One region of the Yersinia entomophaga genome, then DNA from elsewhere that is predicted to be linked to it. Evidence: predicted binding sites of a transcription regulator. Region 1 holds the regulator's gene; each other region holds the start of a gene.

Region 1 (4,545 bases):
AAGAAACGAAAGTGGCTTATGGGCGACATCGAAATAGCACGAGCAAAAAAGCAGCGGCAGAATTACTCGCGAATAACAAACTAAAACTCAGTCCGGCACATAAAAAGCGCTATCAGCACGCCAAACAGACGGCGATGAGTAAGCTGATGAAACAAGTTGGGAAACCCTATCGCTGGGGGGGATCTTCGCCGAATACCGGGTTTGACTGTAGCGGACTCATTTATTATGCCTACAAAGATGTGGTCAGAATAAAAATGCCGCGCACCGCGAATGAAATGTACCACCTGCGCGATGCCGCGCCGGTTAAACGCGCAGAGCTGGAAAGTGGCGATCTGGTGTTCTTCAATATTGCTAATCGCGGCGTCGCCGATCACGTTGGAGTTTATTTAGGCAACGGGAAATTTATCCAGTCTCCGCGTACCGGCGAAGAAATTCGCATCAGTATGTTAGATAACGATTACTGGCAAGGCCATTACGTTGGGGCGCGCCGCGTCGTGACCCCTAAAACTATTCGCTAAAACTATTTGCTAAACGTACTCGTTAAAATCATGCTCTCAAACTTTCGCTCCGCCGGTTTATTGGCCGTCGGAGCGTTTCTACCCGGCTCTCAGCCCCTGTGTTCCACCAATCGAATAACCCATCGCCAATCACTTTAACTCTGTGTGGTTAAACCTGGTTTTCCAGTGGGAAATTGATAATATTGATACCCATAACAACTATATGACAATTATTTATCCGCTCGTCGCCACCGGGATCGCCCTGGCGCATCCGGTGATTTGATGGGCAAACACCCTGAGTCATCCCGAAAGGAGAAAGCAATGTCTTTTGAATTACCTGCACTGCCTTATGCAAAGAACGCCCTTGAGCCTCATATCTCGGCAGAAACGCTGGATTATCACTACGGCAAGCACCACAACACCTACGTGGTAAACCTGAATAATTTGATTAAAGATACCGAGTTTGCTGGTCAATCGCTGGAAGAGATCGTAAAAACCTCCACTGGCGGTATCTTCAATAACGCCGCTCAAGTATGGAATCACACCTTCTACTGGAACTGCCTGGCGCCAAACGCCGGTGGCGAACCGAAGGGCGCAGTAGCCGAAGCGATCGCCGCATCTTTTGGGTCTTTCGCGGAGTTCAAACAACAGTTTACCGATGCTGCCGTGAAAAACTTTGGCGCGGGTTGGACCTGGCTGGTGAAAAAACCGGACGGCTCGCTGGCGATCGTGAGCACTTCTAATGCAGCAACGCCGCTAACCACTTCGGATAAACCATTGCTGACTGTCGATGTGTGGGAGCACGCTTACTATATCGATTACCGCAATGCGCGGCCGACTTATCTGGAAAACTTCTGGGCGCTGGTTAACTGGGCGTTCGTAGAGAAAAATCTGGCCTGATTAGCTGGCTAATATCAAGGGCGGATAACGGCTCCGCCCTTCTCGCTCAAAATCTGTACAGCTCTAAAACAGTCAGGGTTTAGTTCATTACCGCTGTAAAGCTAAAGATCATAATCACTGCCAACGAACCAATAGTAGTAATCAATGACATTTTCAGATCAGTATCCATATAAACTCCTCAGTCGGTTAATTTGGGTGGATAAAGGCACATAGTTAGTGTGTAAAACGATTTTCCCACAGTTCGAGAATAAAATCTTGTTATCATTACTCACTTTATAACGTTGATTAGATCTTTCACTTTTTCTTTAAATCGGCCAAAATCCGCAGTTCATTACTGCGTACCGACCAATAACGCCTAAAAACCCCTTTCAGACTAGCGCGCTGACGAAAATAACCAGCGGAACTGATGATATCTGTCTGAAAGGGTTCGAACAACGCAGGCAAACGATTAACATAATACTTACCTGCTGTAACAGGTCAGTTTAGGAGTCATTCTTTTTATGGCAACGATTAAAGATGTGGCCAAACGCGCGGGCGTTTCCACCACCACCGTTTCGCACGTCATCAATAAAACACGTTTCGTCGCCGAAGACACCAAGGCCGCCGTGTGGGCCGCCATTAAAGAGCTGCACTATTCGCCCAGTGCCGTCGCACGAAGCCTGAAAGTCAATCACACTAAATCGATTGGTTTGCTAGCCACTTCCAGCGAAGCACCCTATTTTGCGGAAGTGATCGAAGCGGTAGAAAATAGCTGCTATAGCAAAGGCTATACGCTGATTTTGTGTAACTCTCATAATAATCTGGATAAGCAGAAAGCGTATCTGGCTATGCTGGCGCAAAAACGCGTCGACGGTTTGCTGGTAATGTGTTCCGAGTATCCAGAGCAACTGTTGGGCATGCTGGAAGATTATCGCAATATTCCGATGGTAGTCATGGATTGGGGCACCGCGCGCGGCGATTTTACCGACTCCATTATTGATAATGCCTTTGAAGGCGGTTATTTGGCTGGCCGTTATCTGATTGAACGCGGTCATCGCGATATTGGAGCCATTCCGGGGCAACTGGCTCGCAATACTGGCGGTGGGCGTCATCAGGGCTTTATCAAAGCGTTGGAAGAAGCCAATATTAAACTGCGTGATGAATGGGTGGTTCAAGGGGATTTTGAACCGGAATCCGGTTATAAAGCCATGCATCAAATCCTAACGCAGAAACATCGCCCAACCGCGGTATTCTGCGGCGGCGATATTATGGCTATGGGCGCTATTTGTGCTGCCGATGAATTAGGTTTACGCGTTCCGCAGGATATTTCGGTGATCGGATATGACAATGTGCGAAATGCGCGCTATTTCTCACCGGCACTGACCACTATTCATCAGCCAAAAGAACGTTTGGGCGAAAGCGCCTTTGCAATGTTGCTGGATCGCATTGTCAGCAAACGTGAAGATCCCCAAACCATTGAAGTACATCCAAAACTGGTTGAACGCCGTTCTGTTGCTGATGGTCCTTTCCGCGATTATCGTCGTTAAAACCGCTGTGGGAAGCCGTTTAGCCCGTTGAAACGGCTTCCCGCGTGTTTTCTACACCGTCCCCCGCTCGCAGCCATTCGGCATTCAGCGTTTCCGTATCCCCAAGGTACTCCAGCAGCCACGCCATAGCGGGCGAATGGTTGTTTTGCTCCCAGCTCAGGCAGCAAGGGCTATCTGGCAAGGGCTGAGCCAGCGTAATAATCACCAGTTTCCCCTGTTTGGCCAGCGGCTCGACGCGATGCGCCGGAACCATACCAATACATAAACCGTCACACAGACAGTCAATGCCCGTTTGCCAATCCGGTGCCACCAGCCGTCGCTGGTTGTCCAGCGTCCAGGTATCGCGCTTCGGCAGATTACGGGCAGTGTCCTCAATGCAGAGCGAAGGGTAAGGCCGCAGCTGATCGTCGGTCAAAGGGCCGCTCTGAGATGCCAGCGGATGAGTGGCACTGACCACGCAGTGCCAGTTCATAAACCCCATATCACGGAAGGTAAAGCGCCCACCGACTGGCACCGCACGCGTCGCACCAATAGCCACATCGGCACGACCATCCGCCAGCGCATCCCACACGCCGTTGAATACCTCAAAATGCACCCGCAGTTCGATATCGGGGAAATGACGATAAAAATCCAGCACCAACTGACGGCTGCGTAACGGCTTCACAATAATGTCGATAGCAATATCCAGATGGCCGCGCCAACCGTTAGCGACCTGCTGACATTGACGACGCGTATCAATCATTTTTTTGATAACAGTTCGCGCTTCTTTAATAAACAGCGCTCCCGCTGCCGTCAGTTCCACATCGCGGTGTCGTCGTTCAAACAGTGGCACTGCCAGCCATGTCTCGAGTTGTCTGACCGTATAGCTGACGGCAGAAGGCACGCGATGCAGTTCTTGTGCAGCAGCGCTAAAACTACCGGTTCTGGCAACCGCATCAACCACTTCCAATGAATATTCCGACCACATTGCCTTGCCTTCAATTATTTTCACACCAGTATGCAAATATTACCGTTTCACAGGGGAATAGCCAGCCGGATAGAATGCCCCCCGCATTAATTCTCCTGCAAAGATAACCTGCTTTCGGATTGTAGCCAGGCGGCAACGCCGCGAATCCCAAGGAACCGAGCCACTAAGTGACTGGGGTGAGCGAAGGTAGCCAACACCGCTGCGGTTCGAAAGATAACGGGTATACAGATAAACGAGATAAATAACGAAAATGAAAACATCCACTAGCTTTATGTTCTACCTCGCCGGTCTGAGCATGTTGGGATACCTTGCCACGGATATGTACTTACCCGCTTTTGGCGCCATGCAACAAGATTTGCAGGCTTCGGCTGGCTCGATCAGCGCCAGTTTGAGCATTTTTCTCGCCGGATTTGCCATTGCACAATTAGTCTGGGGACCTTTATCCGATAAATTGGGGCGGAAACCTGTGTTGTTGCTCGGTTTAAGTCTGTTTGCCTTCGGCTGTTTGGGAATGGTTTGGGTGCAAACGCCGGTACAACTGTTAGCATTACGTCTGGTTCAGGCCGTGGGAGTTTGTTCCGCTGCGGTGACCTGGCAAGCGCTGGTGATTGACCGTTATCGCGATGGCAAGGCCAATCGGGTCTTTGCCACTATT
Region 2 (4,545 bases), 740 kb from region 1:
CCGGAAGTCGCTTTCGCCTCTTTAGATGATGTTGCAGCTCTGGCTGAAAAAATGCTTAAGTACGTCTTCCAGGCCGTTCTGGACGAGCGAGCTGACGATTTGGCCTTCTTTGCTCAGCGTGTAGATAAAGATGCGATCGATCGTCTGCAACGTTTCGTAAGCTCCGACTTTGCGCAGGTAGATTACACCGACGCAATTGAAATCCTGCTCGCATCTGGCCAGACCTTCGAAAACGAAGTGTCGTGGGGTATCGATCTGTCATCCGAGCACGAACGCTATCTGGCTGAGAAACACTTCAAAGCGCCGGTAGTGGTTAAAAACTACCCGAAAGACATCAAAGCTTTCTATATGCGTATGAACGAAGATGGTAAAACCGTAGCCGCGATGGACGTATTAGCGCCGGGTATTGGGGAAATCATCGGGGGTTCACAGCGTGAAGAACGTCTGGATGTTCTGGACCAACGTTTGCAAGAAATGGGCCTGAATAAAGAAGATTACTGGTGGTATCGTGATCTTCGTCGCTACGGCACCGTGCCACATTCTGGTTTTGGTCTTGGATTTGAGCGTTTGATCGCCTATGTGACCGGCGTACAAAACGTCCGTGACGTGATCCCGTTCCCACGTACCCCCAGAAACGCCAGCTTCTAAATTAATCATTTCCAATTGATTTCTGTTAGTTGTCTAAAAAAAAGCCAGCTTATGCTGGCTTTTGTCATTTTTTAAAGTTTGATATTAGTCACAAAGTTCCCTTTATTTTACATTTAGTAACACTTTGTCTTTTAATGAAACAGTTTTTGTCAATTAGTAGCATTTTCGGTGTGGATTAACCGGTCTGTGAATGGAACACTGCGTCTCAGACACAGACGACACCAAACTCTCAACAATAGTTCCAAAAAAATTATTGGCGGCAGTGGCAGGTGTCCGAATAACACCAATGAGGGTAATAATAATGATGAAGCGCAATATTCTTGCAGTAGTAATCCCTGCTCTGTTGGCTGCTGGTGCAGCAAATGCGGCAGAAATCTACAATAAAGACGGCAATAAACTGGATCTGTACGGTAAAGTTGATGCCCGCCATCAGTTCTCCGATAACGCAGGCGAAGATGGCGACGAAACTTACGTTCGTCTCGGCTTCAAAGGCGAAACCCAAATTACTGACCAACTGACCGGTTTCGGCCAGTGGGAATACAACATTCAGGCTAACCACGCCGAATCTCAGGGCGACAAAGGCAACAAAACCCGTCTGGGCTTTGCTGGTCTGAAAGTTGGTGACTACGGTTCATTCGACTACGGTCGTAACTACGGCGTACTCTATGACGTGAGCTCAGCGACCGATGTGCTGCCAGTATTCGGCGGCGACTCTATCGCTAAGACTGACAACTTCATGAATGCCCGTTCTACCGGTCTGGCGACTTACCGTAACAATGACTTCTTCGGTCTGGTTGATGGCCTGAACTTCGCTCTGCAATACCAAGGCAAAAACGAAGAAGGCCGTAACGACGTTAAAGTTGAAAACGGTGACGGCTTCGGTATCTCTTCTACCTATGATATCGGTTACGGCGTAAGCTTCGGTGCAGCTTATGCTTCTTCTAATCGTACTGATACCCAGAAACGCTTCACCACTGCTGAAGGCGACAAAGCTCAGTCATGGAACGTAGGTGCTAAATACGACGCAAACAACGTATACCTGGCTGCAATGTATGCTGAAACGCTGAACACCACGCCATACGGTTCAGCTAGCAACACTATCGCTAACAAAACTCAGAACATCGAAATCGTTGCGCAATACCAGTTCGATTTCGGTCTGCGTCCTTCCCTGGCCTACGTCCAGTCTAAAGGTAAGGATCTGAACAGCGTTTACGGTAATGACCAAGACCTGTTGAAATATGCTTCTGTTGCTACTTACTTCTACTTCAACAAAAACATGTCTACCTACGTTGATTACAAAATCAACATGCTGGACAAAAATGACTTCACCGTTGCTAACGGCATCAACACTGATGACGTAGTGGGTGTTGGCTTGGTTTACCAGTTCTAAGTTGTCCGACTTAATGCCAACTCGGTTGGTGTAAGTAAAAAAGGCAGGGCTTCGGCTCTGCCTTTTGCTTTCTGTATTTTACTTTTAAACCCTGACTCACATTGTGCATAATCTGCTACTTCCTGAGTAATTCTGACGATTTTTCACCCGTAATCACCCCGCCTCACAAGATTGATCTCTTTTTCTCGCAAACGGTTGGCAAAGCCCTGAACTGGCGCTACCCTGATGATTCTGTCCGCTTAACTCTAAGCCATGGAAGCATCTGACATGTTTGAAAAAATCACTGCTGCACCTGCCGATCCTATTCTGGGTCTGACCGATATTTTCCGCGCCGATGACCGCCCAAATAAAATCAATCTGGGTATTGGTGTTTATAAAGATGAAACCGGTAAAACGCCGGTGCTGACCAGCGTGAAAAAAGCTGAACAGTATTTGCTGGAAAACGAAACAACAAAAAACTATCTGGGTATAGACGGCCTGCCGGTCTTCGCCAGCTGCACTCAGGCATTGCTGTTCGGTAAACAAAGCCCAATCGTAACGGAAAAACGTGCGCGCACTGCGCAGACTCCGGGCGGCACTGGCGCATTGCGTATCGCAGCCGACTTTATTGCTCACCAAACTTCAGCTAAACGCGTTTGGGTCAGTAACCCAAGCTGGCCAAACCATAAGAATGTATTCTCCGCTGCCGGTCTGGAAGTGGTTGAATATAATTATTATGACGCAGCCAACCACGCGCTGGACTTTGATGGCCTGCTGAAAAGCCTGTCAGAAGCCCAAGCCGGTGACATAGTGCTGTTTCACGGCTGCTGCCATAACCCGACCGGTATCGATCCAACCGACGAACAGTGGGCTAAACTTGCCGAACTGTCTGTGGCTAAAGGCTGGCTGCCGCTGTTCGACTTCGCCTATCAGGGTTTTGCTCGTGGTCTGGAAGAAGACGCTCAGGGCCTGCGTATTTTCGCCGCTAGCCATAAAGAACTGATCGTTTGCAGCTCTTACTCTAAAAACTTTGGCCTGTACAACGAACGCGTCGGCGCCTGCACCATCGTTGCGGCAGACAGCGATATCGCGGAGAAATCCTTCAGCCAGGTCAAAGCGGTTATCCGCGCTAACTACTCTAACCCACCGGCTCACGGCGCCTCAGTCGTTGCTACCATTCTGAGTAATGACGCGCTGCGTGCTATCTGGGAACAAGAGCTGACCGATATGCGTCAACGTATCCATCGGATGCGCCAACTGTTTGTTAATACCCTGCAAGAGAAAGGGGCAAAACAGGACTTCAGTTTCATCATTAACCAGAACGGCATGTTCTCGTTCAGTGGTTTGACCAAAGAACAGGTGCTGCGTCTGCGTAATGAGTTTGGCGTGTATGCGGTGAATTCAGGTCGTGTTAACGTGGCAGGCATGACACCAGACAACATGGCTCCACTGTGTGAAGCCATCGTCGCGGTACTCTGATTCAATTTTCAGTGGATTGCGGTTAAAGGGTGCCTTAGGCACCCTTTTTAGGTTTTAGCTCCGACGCCGCTTCTTCGAAGGTCGCCTGATTGATATTTTTTTCGATAAACTCAGCCATAGGCATTGGCCGGCCAAATAGATAACCCTGTAGATAGTCAACATTACACGCTTGCAGATAACGCGCCTGCGTTTCGTTTTCCACCCCTTCCGCTATCGTCATCAACCCCATTTTCGTTGCCAGATCGATGACATTCTCCACGATGATGCTGGATAACGCATCAGAACCGATCATTCCAACGAAGCTCTGGTCAATTTTCAGGAAGTCTACTTTGAATTTTTGCAGATACACCAGACTAGAGTGGCCGGTACCAAAGTCATCTATGGCAATAAATACGCCTAAGGCATGCAGTTCAGCGAACAAACGATCGGTAATTTCATCGGCAACAATCAATTTCCGCTCGGTCAGTTCCAGCGTAATATTGATAGGCTTTTCTGCAAAGGCGGCAATAAATGCGCGGCAGTCATCTACCAGACTTAAATCACGACAATGGTCGGCACTGATATTGAAACCAAAATGGAAATCATCCGGTAGCTGGCTGGCATAAGGAGCAAACATACTGCTGACCTGCTGCATAATAGAGCGTGTCATCGGCACAATTAATCCGCTATCTTCTGCCAGAGGAATAAAACGGTCTGGCTGAATCATGCCATGAGTTGGGTTATGCCAACGCATTAGCACTTCGCAACCGATACAGTGCTCCCCTTTCCCAGTCACTACCGGTTGCAGGTAAGGCACGAACTCCCCGTTTTCCAACGCAAGATTGAGTATCTGCATCGGCGAAGAGGATTTTCCGCACAAACGGAATACCAGAAACGCGGAAATAAAACCTAACAGAGGGAAAAATATTAAGCTGCCGGTGGCATATTGCCAGGCATAGGCTAGATACTGGCCATGAGTCAGGGTAGTTGAGATGGAATACGCATATTTTTCCGAAGCAAGAGTCAACGGCATGTTTTTATGCAATGGGTTACCTGCATGGGTATTTCCC
Region 3 (4,545 bases), 2.1 Mb from region 1:
TCGCCATCCTGCTGCCAGCGGGTTTTCATCGACATAGAGTCTTTGCCCACTGGAATAGTGATACCCAACGCCGGGCAAAGTTCTTCACCCACGGCGCGCACCGCCTCGTACAAACCGGCGTCCTCACCGGGATGACCGGCAGCGGACATCCAGTTTGCCGACAGTTTAATGCGTTTCATTTCGCCGATTTGCGTCGCGGCAATGTTAGTCAGCGCCTCACCCACCGCCAAACGCGCGGAAGCGGCAAAGTCCAGCAAGGCTACCGGCGCACGTTCCCCAATAGACATGGCTTCGCCGTAATAGCTATCCAGACTGGCGCTGGTCACCGCACAGTCGGCAACCGGAATCTGCCAAGGCCCCACCATCTGATCGCGAGTCACCATGCCGGTGACGGTGCGGTCACCAATGGTGATCAGGAAGGTTTTTTCTGCGACCGCTGGCAGATGCATCACGCGTTTTACCGCATCGGCAATGCTAATTTCAGCACGATTCAACGCTTCGCCCTGCGCCTGCTGGCTGGTGACATCCCGCAGCATTTTAGGCGTTTTGCCCAGCAGCACATCCAGCGGCATATCGATAGGCTGGTTGCCGAAATGGCTATCGTTCAGTGTCAAATGCAGTTCTTCCGTCGCTTCACCGATCACCGCATAGGGTGCGCGTTCACGTCGGCAGATTTCATCAAACTGCGCCATTTGCGCTGGCGCTACCGCCATCACATAGCGTTCCTGAGATTCATTACACCAGACTTCCAGCGGGCTCATCCCCGGCTCATCGTTCAGAATGTCCCGCAGCTCAAAGCGACCACCGCGGCCGCCGTCGCTCACCAGCTCTGGCATCGCGTTGGAAAGACCGCCGGCACCGACGTCATGAATAAACAGAATCGGGTTCTGCTCGCCCAACTGCCAGCAGCGATCGATCACTTCCTGACAGCGACGCTCCATTTCCGGGTTGTCGCGCTGTACTGAGGCAAAATCCAAATCCGCATCGGACTGGCCGGACGCCATGGAAGATGCCGCGCCACCGCCCAAACCGATATTCATCGCCGGGCCACCTAGCACCACCAGTTTGGCACCAACGGTAATTTCGCCTTTCTGAACGTGATCGGCACGAATATTACCGATACCGCCCGCCAGCATGATCGGCTTATGGTAGCCGCGCAGTTCGCTGCCGTTATGGCTATTGACCCGCTCTTCATAGGTACGGAAATACCCCAGCAGGGCCGGACGACCAAATTCGTTGTTGAACGCCGCGCCACCCAGTGGACCCTCGGTCATGATATCCAGCGCCGTCACAATGCGGTCTGGCTTACCGAAATCTTCTTCCCAAGGCTGTTCAAAACCGGGAATACGCAGGTTAGATACCGAGAAACCGACCAGACCGGCTTTCGGTTTAGCACCGCGCCCGGTGGCACCTTCATCACGAATTTCGCCGCCAGAACCGGTTGCGGCACCCGGCCAAGGAGAAATCGCCGTCGGGTGGTTATGAGTTTCAACTTTCATCAGGATATGCGCATCTTCCTGATGATAATCATAAACACCGTTTTCCGGCGCGGGGAAGAAACGCCCAACCTGCGAACCGGCCATTACCGCCGCGTTGTCTTTATAAGCAGACAGCACGTAATCCGGGGTTTGTTCGAAAGTGTTCTTAATCATTTTGAACAGCGTTTTCGGCTGAGCCACGCCGTCGATCACCCAATCAGCGTTAAAGATTTTATGACGACAGTGCTCGGAGTTCGCCTGCGCAAACATATACAGCTCAATATCCGTCGGGTTGCGCCCCAAACCGGTAAAGGCATTCAGCAGGTAATCAATTTCGTCTTCCGCCAGTGCCAGACCCAGCTTGATATTAGCCTGCTTCAGCGCTGCGCGGCCTTCGCCCAGAATATCTACCCGCTGAACCGGCGCAGGGTGCTGATGAGCAAACAGCTGCTCTGCCTGCTGCAAATCGGTAAATACCGTTTCCATCATGCGGTCGTGCAACAAAGCGACCAACTGCTGCCACTGGGTTTCGGTCAGCTCTGGCGCATCAATATAGAAGGCCAGACCGCGTTCCAGACGTAAAACCTGAGACAAGCCGCAGTTATGGGCAATATCGGTCGCCTTGGAAGACCAGGGAGAAATCGTGCCCGGCCGCGGCGTGACCAGCAGCAAACGCCCTTGAGGGGCATGTTCAGGGAGAGAAGGACCATACTGGAGAAGTCGTTGGAGTTTGGCGTGCTCATCAGCGCGAAGAGGCGCGCTAACGTCGGCAAAATGAATATATTCGGCGTAGATATCACTCACCGGCAGGTGAGCGTCCTGGCAACGGGACAGCAATTTGGTAATGCGAAAAGCCGACAAAGCGGGCGAACCACGCAGTATTTCCATAATCTAAGTTTCTCTCGTCTTCGAAGCAGCTGGAACAGCACTTCATTGGGCGCAACAGGGGAAAACGCGCGCCATTATAGAGAATCTCGGCCTCCGACGAAACCGTTTGCGTATCTATTATTGATAATAGCGCGAGAAGTCGTCGAATTATCATAAAGTGTCAATAAAGTTGCACACTGGCGTTTTGTTGCGCAAAATGCCCCCGCACTGGGGATTTAACCATGTTAAATCGCCCTTATATATAACGCACAACCCCGCGCTGCCGAGAGACAACTATTTGACGCGCCTTAAATTAAATTATTTTTTTATCGGTGTTGTTACCTTGCTTCTGGCTCTTGCGCTATGGCCGAATATTTCCTGGCGCAACGGTCAGGAGGGACAACTCGACCAGATCAAAGCCCGCGGAGAGCTTCGTATCAGTACGATGAACTCACCGCTGATCTACACCCCAGGTAAAGATGGCCCTACCGGTCTTGACTACGAACTAGCAAAGCGCTTCGCAGATTATCTCGGCGTGAAGCTGGTGGTTACGACCCGTAACAATATCGATGACCTGTTCGAAGATCTGGACAACAACGACGCCGACCTGCTGGCCGCAGGCCTGATTTATAACAGTGAACGCCTGAATCGGGCGCGCACCGGCCCCGCATACTATTCGGTTTCCCAACAGTTGGTGTATCGGTTGGGCAAAACCCGCCCAAAAACCTTTAACGATCTGCAAGGGCAACTGACCGTGGCCGCCGGTTCTGCGCACATGGCGGCGCTAAAACAGCTAAAACAGGGCAAGTACCCGAATTTGAGCTGGGAGTCCTCAACCGATCGCTCGGCTAAAGAACTCTTAGAGCAGGTGGCCGATGGCAAGCTGGATTACACTATAGGCGATTCCATCACTATTGCCCTGTTGCAGCGCATCCACCCGCAGTTAGCGGTAGCTTTCGATGTTACCGATGAAGAACCGGTCACCTGGTACTTTAAGCGTAGCGATGATGACAGCCTGTATGCCGCACTGCTGGATTTTTACAGCCAAATGGTTGAAGACGGCAGTCTGGCGCGCTTAGAAGAAAAATATCTGGGCCACGTTGGCAGCTTCGATTATGTGGATACCAAAACCTTCCTAAGAGCCATAGACACGGTATTGCCAACCTTCCAGCCGCTGTTTGAGAAGCACGCCGGTGAAATCGACTGGAAGCTGCTAGCGGCCATCGCCTATCAGGAATCACACTGGAATCCCGAGGCGACCTCACCAACCGGCGTCAGAGGCCTGATGATGCTAACCCGCGCCACTGCAGACGGTTTGGGCGTAAAAGACCGTCTGGACCCTGAGGAAAGCATCAAAGGCGGATCGGTATATCTGCAACGTTTGATGAAAAAGATCCCGGAAACGGTGCCGGAAGACGAGCGGATTTGGTTTGCATTGGCGGCTTATAATATGGGTTATGGTCATATGCTGGATGCCCGTAAACTGACCAAAAGCCAGAACGGTAATCCAGATAGCTGGGTAGATGTAAAAATGCGTTTGCCGATGCTGAGCCAGAAGCGCTATTACCCGAGTACGACTTACGGCTATGCCCGTGGGCATGAGGCTTATAACTACGTGGAAAACATCCGGCGCTATCAGGTCAGTTTGGTGGGTTATTTGCAGGATAAAGAGAAAAAAGCCGCGCAAAGTGCGGCTATCGAAGCTGAATTAGGCAAAGCCTATCCGGTGGTTGGGCCGGGCTGGTCGATTAATAACTGACCGATTCAAGGACTATTCTGGCTCGTTTTGCGCAGCGGCGCGGCGAGCCTGCTTCAGCGCTTTTTGCTGCTCCCGGCGCTGGCGGAAAAAGGCGCTCAGCGTAGCAGAACATGCCTCAGCCAGAACGCCGGAAGTAATTTCGACCTGATGATTCATCCCCGGATGACGCAAAATGTCCACCAACGAGCCTGCCGCGCCGGTTTTCACATCGTCAGCACCGTAAACCAGACGACGAATACGGCTGTGTACCATGGCTCCGGCGCACATCACGCAAGGTTCCAGCGTGACATATAATGTCGCGTTAAGCAGTCGATAGTTCTGTAGCGCCTGCCCGCCTTGGCGTAACGCCATGATTTCAGCGTGAGCAGTAGGATCATGATGGATGATAGGTCGGTTCCAGCCAACGCCAATAACCTGATTATCTAACACCAACACTGCGCC
Region 4 (4,545 bases), 2.1 Mb from region 1:
AAAGCTTTTTCTCAAGAAATAACCAAAGCGGTAGTTGATCCAGTGGTTGGTATTGGTATTGCGGAGTTGGCGAAAGGGAAGGCGCTGAATAGTTTCGGTACGCGTATCGCAGCGGGTAAAAAGGTGGGATGCCATGCCCATTTTCACGGCGAGGAGTGGTATATCATTCTGGCTGGAGAGGGGCGAATGTACCTGGGGGATGTGGAAAACCAGAAGTTGGTAAACTTAAGAAATCATGATGTTAAGCAAGGGGATATCTTTTGTATACCGCCGGGAACAGCCCATCAGTTACAGGCTGAATCGCAACTGGATTTAATCTTTTTGTGCCCAAATAGCCATCTGGTGACGGATAGAATACTGTTCCCCGATATGTGCTAACCCTTGATTACCGGCGGCCAGAAAACAACATTGGAACGTTGGGATCAAAAAAGGGCCATATCACATGGCCCTTTTAGCATAAAACCGGCAGTAGCTTTTATTCGTCGGCTGCGTAACCCTGTAAGGGCAGCTTTTTACCATCCAACCAGGCGGCGTTCTCACGCATTTCCAATCGTCCTTCGGTAAACCAACTGACCACCAACGGATAGATATTGTGCTCCTGCGCCTGCACTCGCTCAATCACATCATCTTCGCTATCTTCAGAAAAAATGGGCACTTTTGCCTGTAAGATAACCGGCCCGCCGTCCAGTTCCTCGGTCACGAAATGCACCGAAGTGCCGTGTTCCGTATCCCCGTTTTCGATAGCCTGACGGTGAGTGTGCAAACCCGGATACTTAGGCAGCAGCGATGGATGGATATTCAGCATTCGACCAGCGTAATGCTGTACGAATTCCGGGCTAAGGATGCGCATATAGCCAGCTAGCACCAGCAAATCCGGCTGATAGGCATCAATAGCCTGAGCCAGCGCTAAATCAAAGCTGACACGGTCAGGGAAAGTTTTGGCATCTAGCGCATGAGCAGGAATCGCGGCCTGCGTCGCGCGCTCCAGACCGTAAGCCTGCGGATTATTACTGAAAACCGCACAAATCGTACCCGCCAGTCGCCCTTGTTGCTGTGCGTCCATCAGAGCTTGCAGATTGCTGCCTTGACCAGAAACCAAAACCACGATTTTTTTCATAGAAGCTACCGCTATCCGTCTTTTTGTTGATCCGTTACGGATTGATGACAACCTGCTCTGCTGCTTCTGGCAATGCAGCAATCGTACCGATTTTCCATGCTTTTTCGCCGGAAGCGGTCAGCAGTTCAACCGCCTTATCTGCCAGTTCGGCAGGTAAGGCGACAACCATACCCACGCCACAGTTAAAGGTGCGGTACATTTCGTGGCGGCTCACGTTGCCGGCCTGCTGCAACCAGCTGAATACTGCTGGCCATTCCCAACTGGATTCATCGATTACCGCCTGCGTGCCTTCTGGCAGAACCCGTGGGATGTTTTCCCAGAAGCCGCCGCCGGTCAGGTGGGCAATGGCGTGAATCTCCAGTTGCTCGATCAGACTAAGGATAGATTTTACATAGATTTTTGTTGGTTCCAGCAAATGGTCCGCCAGAGATTTGCCTGCCAAGTGCGTTTGCTCAGGATCGGTTTTACTGACTTCCAGAATTTTACGTACCAGAGAGTAGCCGTTGGAATGCGGGCCGCTGGCGCCTAACGCAACCAGTGCGTCGCCGGGAGCCACTTTGCTGCCGTCGATAATTTCGGATTTTTCGACAACGCCAACGCAGAAACCGGCAACGTCGTAATCTTCGCCGTGGTACATGCCCGGCATTTCAGCGGTTTCGCCGCCTACCAGCGCGCAGCCAGACTGTTTACAGCCTTCGGCAATACCGGTAATCACGCTGGCTGCGGTATCCACATCCAGTTTTCCGGTAGCGAAATAATCGAGGAAGAACAGCGGCTCTGCGCCCTGAACGACCAAATCGTTAACGCACATCGCGACTAAATCTATACCAATGGTATCGTGACGTTTCAGGTCCATCGCCAGACGCAGCTTGGTGCCAACGCCGTCGGTGCCTGAAACAAGAATAGGTTCACGGTATTTTTGCGGTAATGCACACAGGGCACCAAATCCACCCAATCCACCCATAACTTCCGGACGACGAGTCTGTTTTACTACGCCTTTAATGCGATCAACAAGGTCGTTGCCGGCATCGATATCTACACCTGCGTCTTTATAGCTGAGAGAGGTTTTGTCGGTCACTGCGAGGTCCCCACGGAGGTTGGCTGTTTGAGCTTTGGAAGAAAACGCGGCAATTCTAACAGTCTAGGCAAACGTTTGCGAGTGGCTTGTGATGGAGTCGTTGTTTTCCATGTTCTAGAATTAAGATCCAGTTTCTATTGATCTGAATCAGGCTATTGGTTGTGGCGTTCAAAAAAAAAGGCGGTATAATCTCGCGATTTTTTTGGCCGTCAACCGCCTTAATAGGAGAAAAATAATGAAGATCGTTGAGGTGAAACACCCGCTGGTAAAACATAAGCTTGGCCTGATGCGTGAAAATGACATCAGCACCAAACGCTTCCGTGAGCTGGCTTCTGAAGTGGGTAGTTTGCTGACCTATGTGGCGACCGCCGATCTGGAAACCGAAAAGGTCACTATTGATGGTTGGAATGGCCCGGTTGAAATTGAACAGATTAAAGGGAAAAAAATTACCGTTGTGCCTATTCTGCGTGCCGGTCTGGGCATGATGGAAGGCGTGCTGGAAAATGTTCCTAGCGCGCGTATCAGCGTTGTCGGCGTGTACCGCGATGAAGAAACCCTGAAGCCGGTTCCTTATTTCCAAAAATTGGTTTCGAACATTGACGAGCGCATGGCGCTGGTGGTTGATCCAATGCTGGCGACCGGTGGTTCTATGATTGCAACCATCGATCTGCTGAAAAAAGCGGGCTGCCAGAGTATTAAAGTATTGGTTCTGGTTGCTGCACCTGAAGGTATTGCTGCACTGGAAGTCGCTCATCCGGACGTTGAGCTATACACCGCTTCCATCGATCAGGGATTGAATGAACAGGGTTATATCATCCCAGGTTTGGGTGATGCCGGTGATAAGATTTTTGGTACTAAATAGTTTTACCAGCCGACTGAGAAGTCGGCTTTTTTTTGCTCCGCAGCCTAAGAATATCAATCACCTAGTCAGAGGATAGAGAAGATGAGCCGTCGCACTATAGGGGTCAGCGAACGTCCGCCGTTATTGCAAACGATTCCCTTGAGTTTTCAACACCTGTTCGCCATGTTTGGTGCCACCGTTTTAGTTCCTATTCTGTTTAAAATTAACCCGGCTACGGTATTGCTGTTTAACGGCGTCGGTACGCTGCTGTATTTATTTATCTGTAAAGGTAAAATTCCGGCCTATCTCGGTTCTAGCTTTGCGTTTATTTCACCGGTATTACTGTTATTGCCATTGGGCTACGAAGTGGCGCTGGGCGGATTTATTATGTGCGGCGTTTTATTTTGCTTGGTTGCAATGATTGTGAAAAAAGCGGGGACTGGCTGGCTGAACGTCTTATTCCCACCGGCGGCGATGGGAGCCATTGTGGCGGTTATCGGGCTTGAACTGGCAGGGGTTGCGGCCGGTATGGCTGGATTGCTGCCAGCGGCAGGCGCGACGGCGGATTCTACGACCATCATTATTTCGATGGTAACCCTGGGTGTGACTATTCTCGGTTCAGTATTGTTCCGCGGCTTTTTTGCCATTATCCCGATTCTGATTGGCGTGCTGGTAGGATACGCGCTGTCGTTCGGCATGGGTGTGGTGGATTTAACGCCCATTCGGGAAGCCCACTGGTTTGCCTTACCGACTTTCTATACTCCGCGTTTTGAGTGGTTTGCCATTTTAACGATCCTACCGGCGGCATTGGTCGTGATCGCCGAGCATATCGGCCATTTGGTCGTGACGGCGAATATTGTTAAAAAAGATTTGATCCGCGATCCTGGTCTGCATCGTTCGATGTTTGCCAACGGTATTTCCACGGTGATCTCCGGTTTCTTCGGCTCTACGCCAAACACCACATACGGTGAGAATATCGGCGTGATGGCCATTACCAAGGTTTACAGCACCTGGGTGATCGGCGGCGCGGCAATTCTGGCAATTATGCTTTCTTGCGTGGGCAAGCTGGCTGCGGCAATTCAGGCGGTGCCTGTTCCAGTGATGGGCGGCGTTTCCCTGCTGCTGTACGGCGTGATTGCCGCATCCGGTATTCGTGTACTGATTGAATCTAAAGTTGACTACAACAAAGCGCAAAACCTGATCCTGACCTCGGTGATCCTGATCATTGGCGTTAGCGGCGCGAAGATAAACATCGGCGCGACCGAGCTAAAAGGTATGGCGTTAGCAACGGTGGTGGGGATTGGCCTGAGTCTGCTGTTTAAAGTCTTTAGCCTGATCCAGAAAGATGAAGAAGTGATTGAATCTGCCGAAGACCAAGCGGCGAAATAGTAGCTAAGTGCCGGTGCCACTGAGGGATTATTCGGTGGTACCGGCCAGTGATATCAGGGAAAGGCGAGATTGATCCCTTTGGCGCTTTTTTCAGGATCTAAATGGTTTTTATGAAGCTTT

The links. Region 1 encodes PurR, which represses purine synthesis genes. Its sites were predicted from a motif close to CANGCAAACGTTTGCNTG; they were not measured.
Region 2: the regulator PurR is predicted to act here: its motif matches at 2,223-2,240, upstream of PL78_RS02755 (amino acid aminotransferase).
Region 3: the regulator PurR is predicted to act here: its motif matches at 2,462-2,479, upstream of purL (phosphoribosylformylglycinamidine synthase).
Region 4: the regulator PurR is predicted to act here: its motif matches at 2,260-2,277, upstream of purM (phosphoribosylformylglycinamidine cyclo-ligase).

Annotation. Positions count from the first base shown of each region.
Region 1 covers NZ_CP010029.1:1,324,265-1,328,809, forward strand. Annotated here, with positions in the region: gene PL78_RS05930 (C40 family peptidase) at 1-518, shown strand, start outside; gene sodB (superoxide dismutase [Fe]) at 819-1,397, shown strand; gene cydH (cytochrome bd-I oxidase subunit CydH) at 1,477-1,566, opposite strand; gene purR (HTH-type transcriptional repressor PurR) at 1,898-2,923, shown strand; gene punR (DNA-binding transcriptional activator PunR) at 2,943-3,890, opposite strand; gene punC (purine nucleoside transporter PunC) at 4,141-4,545, shown strand, end outside.
Region 2 covers NZ_CP010029.1:587,016-591,560, reverse strand. Annotated here, with positions in the region: gene asnS (asparagine--tRNA ligase) at 1-648, shown strand, start outside; gene ompF (porin OmpF) at 953-2,038, shown strand; gene PL78_RS02755 (amino acid aminotransferase) at 2,306-3,496, shown strand; gene PL78_RS02750 (EAL domain-containing protein) at 3,531-4,545, opposite strand, start outside.
Region 3 covers NZ_CP010029.1:3,390,310-3,394,854, reverse strand. Annotated here, with positions in the region: gene purL (phosphoribosylformylglycinamidine synthase) at 1-2,366, opposite strand, end outside; gene mltF (membrane-bound lytic murein transglycosylase MltF) at 2,644-4,104, shown strand; gene tadA (tRNA adenosine(34) deaminase TadA) at 4,117-4,545, opposite strand, start outside.
Region 4 covers NZ_CP010029.1:3,501,149-3,505,693, forward strand. Annotated here, with positions in the region: gene PL78_RS15745 (cupin domain-containing protein) at 1-378, shown strand, start outside; gene purN (phosphoribosylglycinamide formyltransferase) at 476-1,117, opposite strand; gene purM (phosphoribosylformylglycinamidine cyclo-ligase) at 1,152-2,195, opposite strand; gene upp (uracil phosphoribosyltransferase) at 2,431-3,057, shown strand; gene uraA (uracil permease) at 3,139-4,425, shown strand.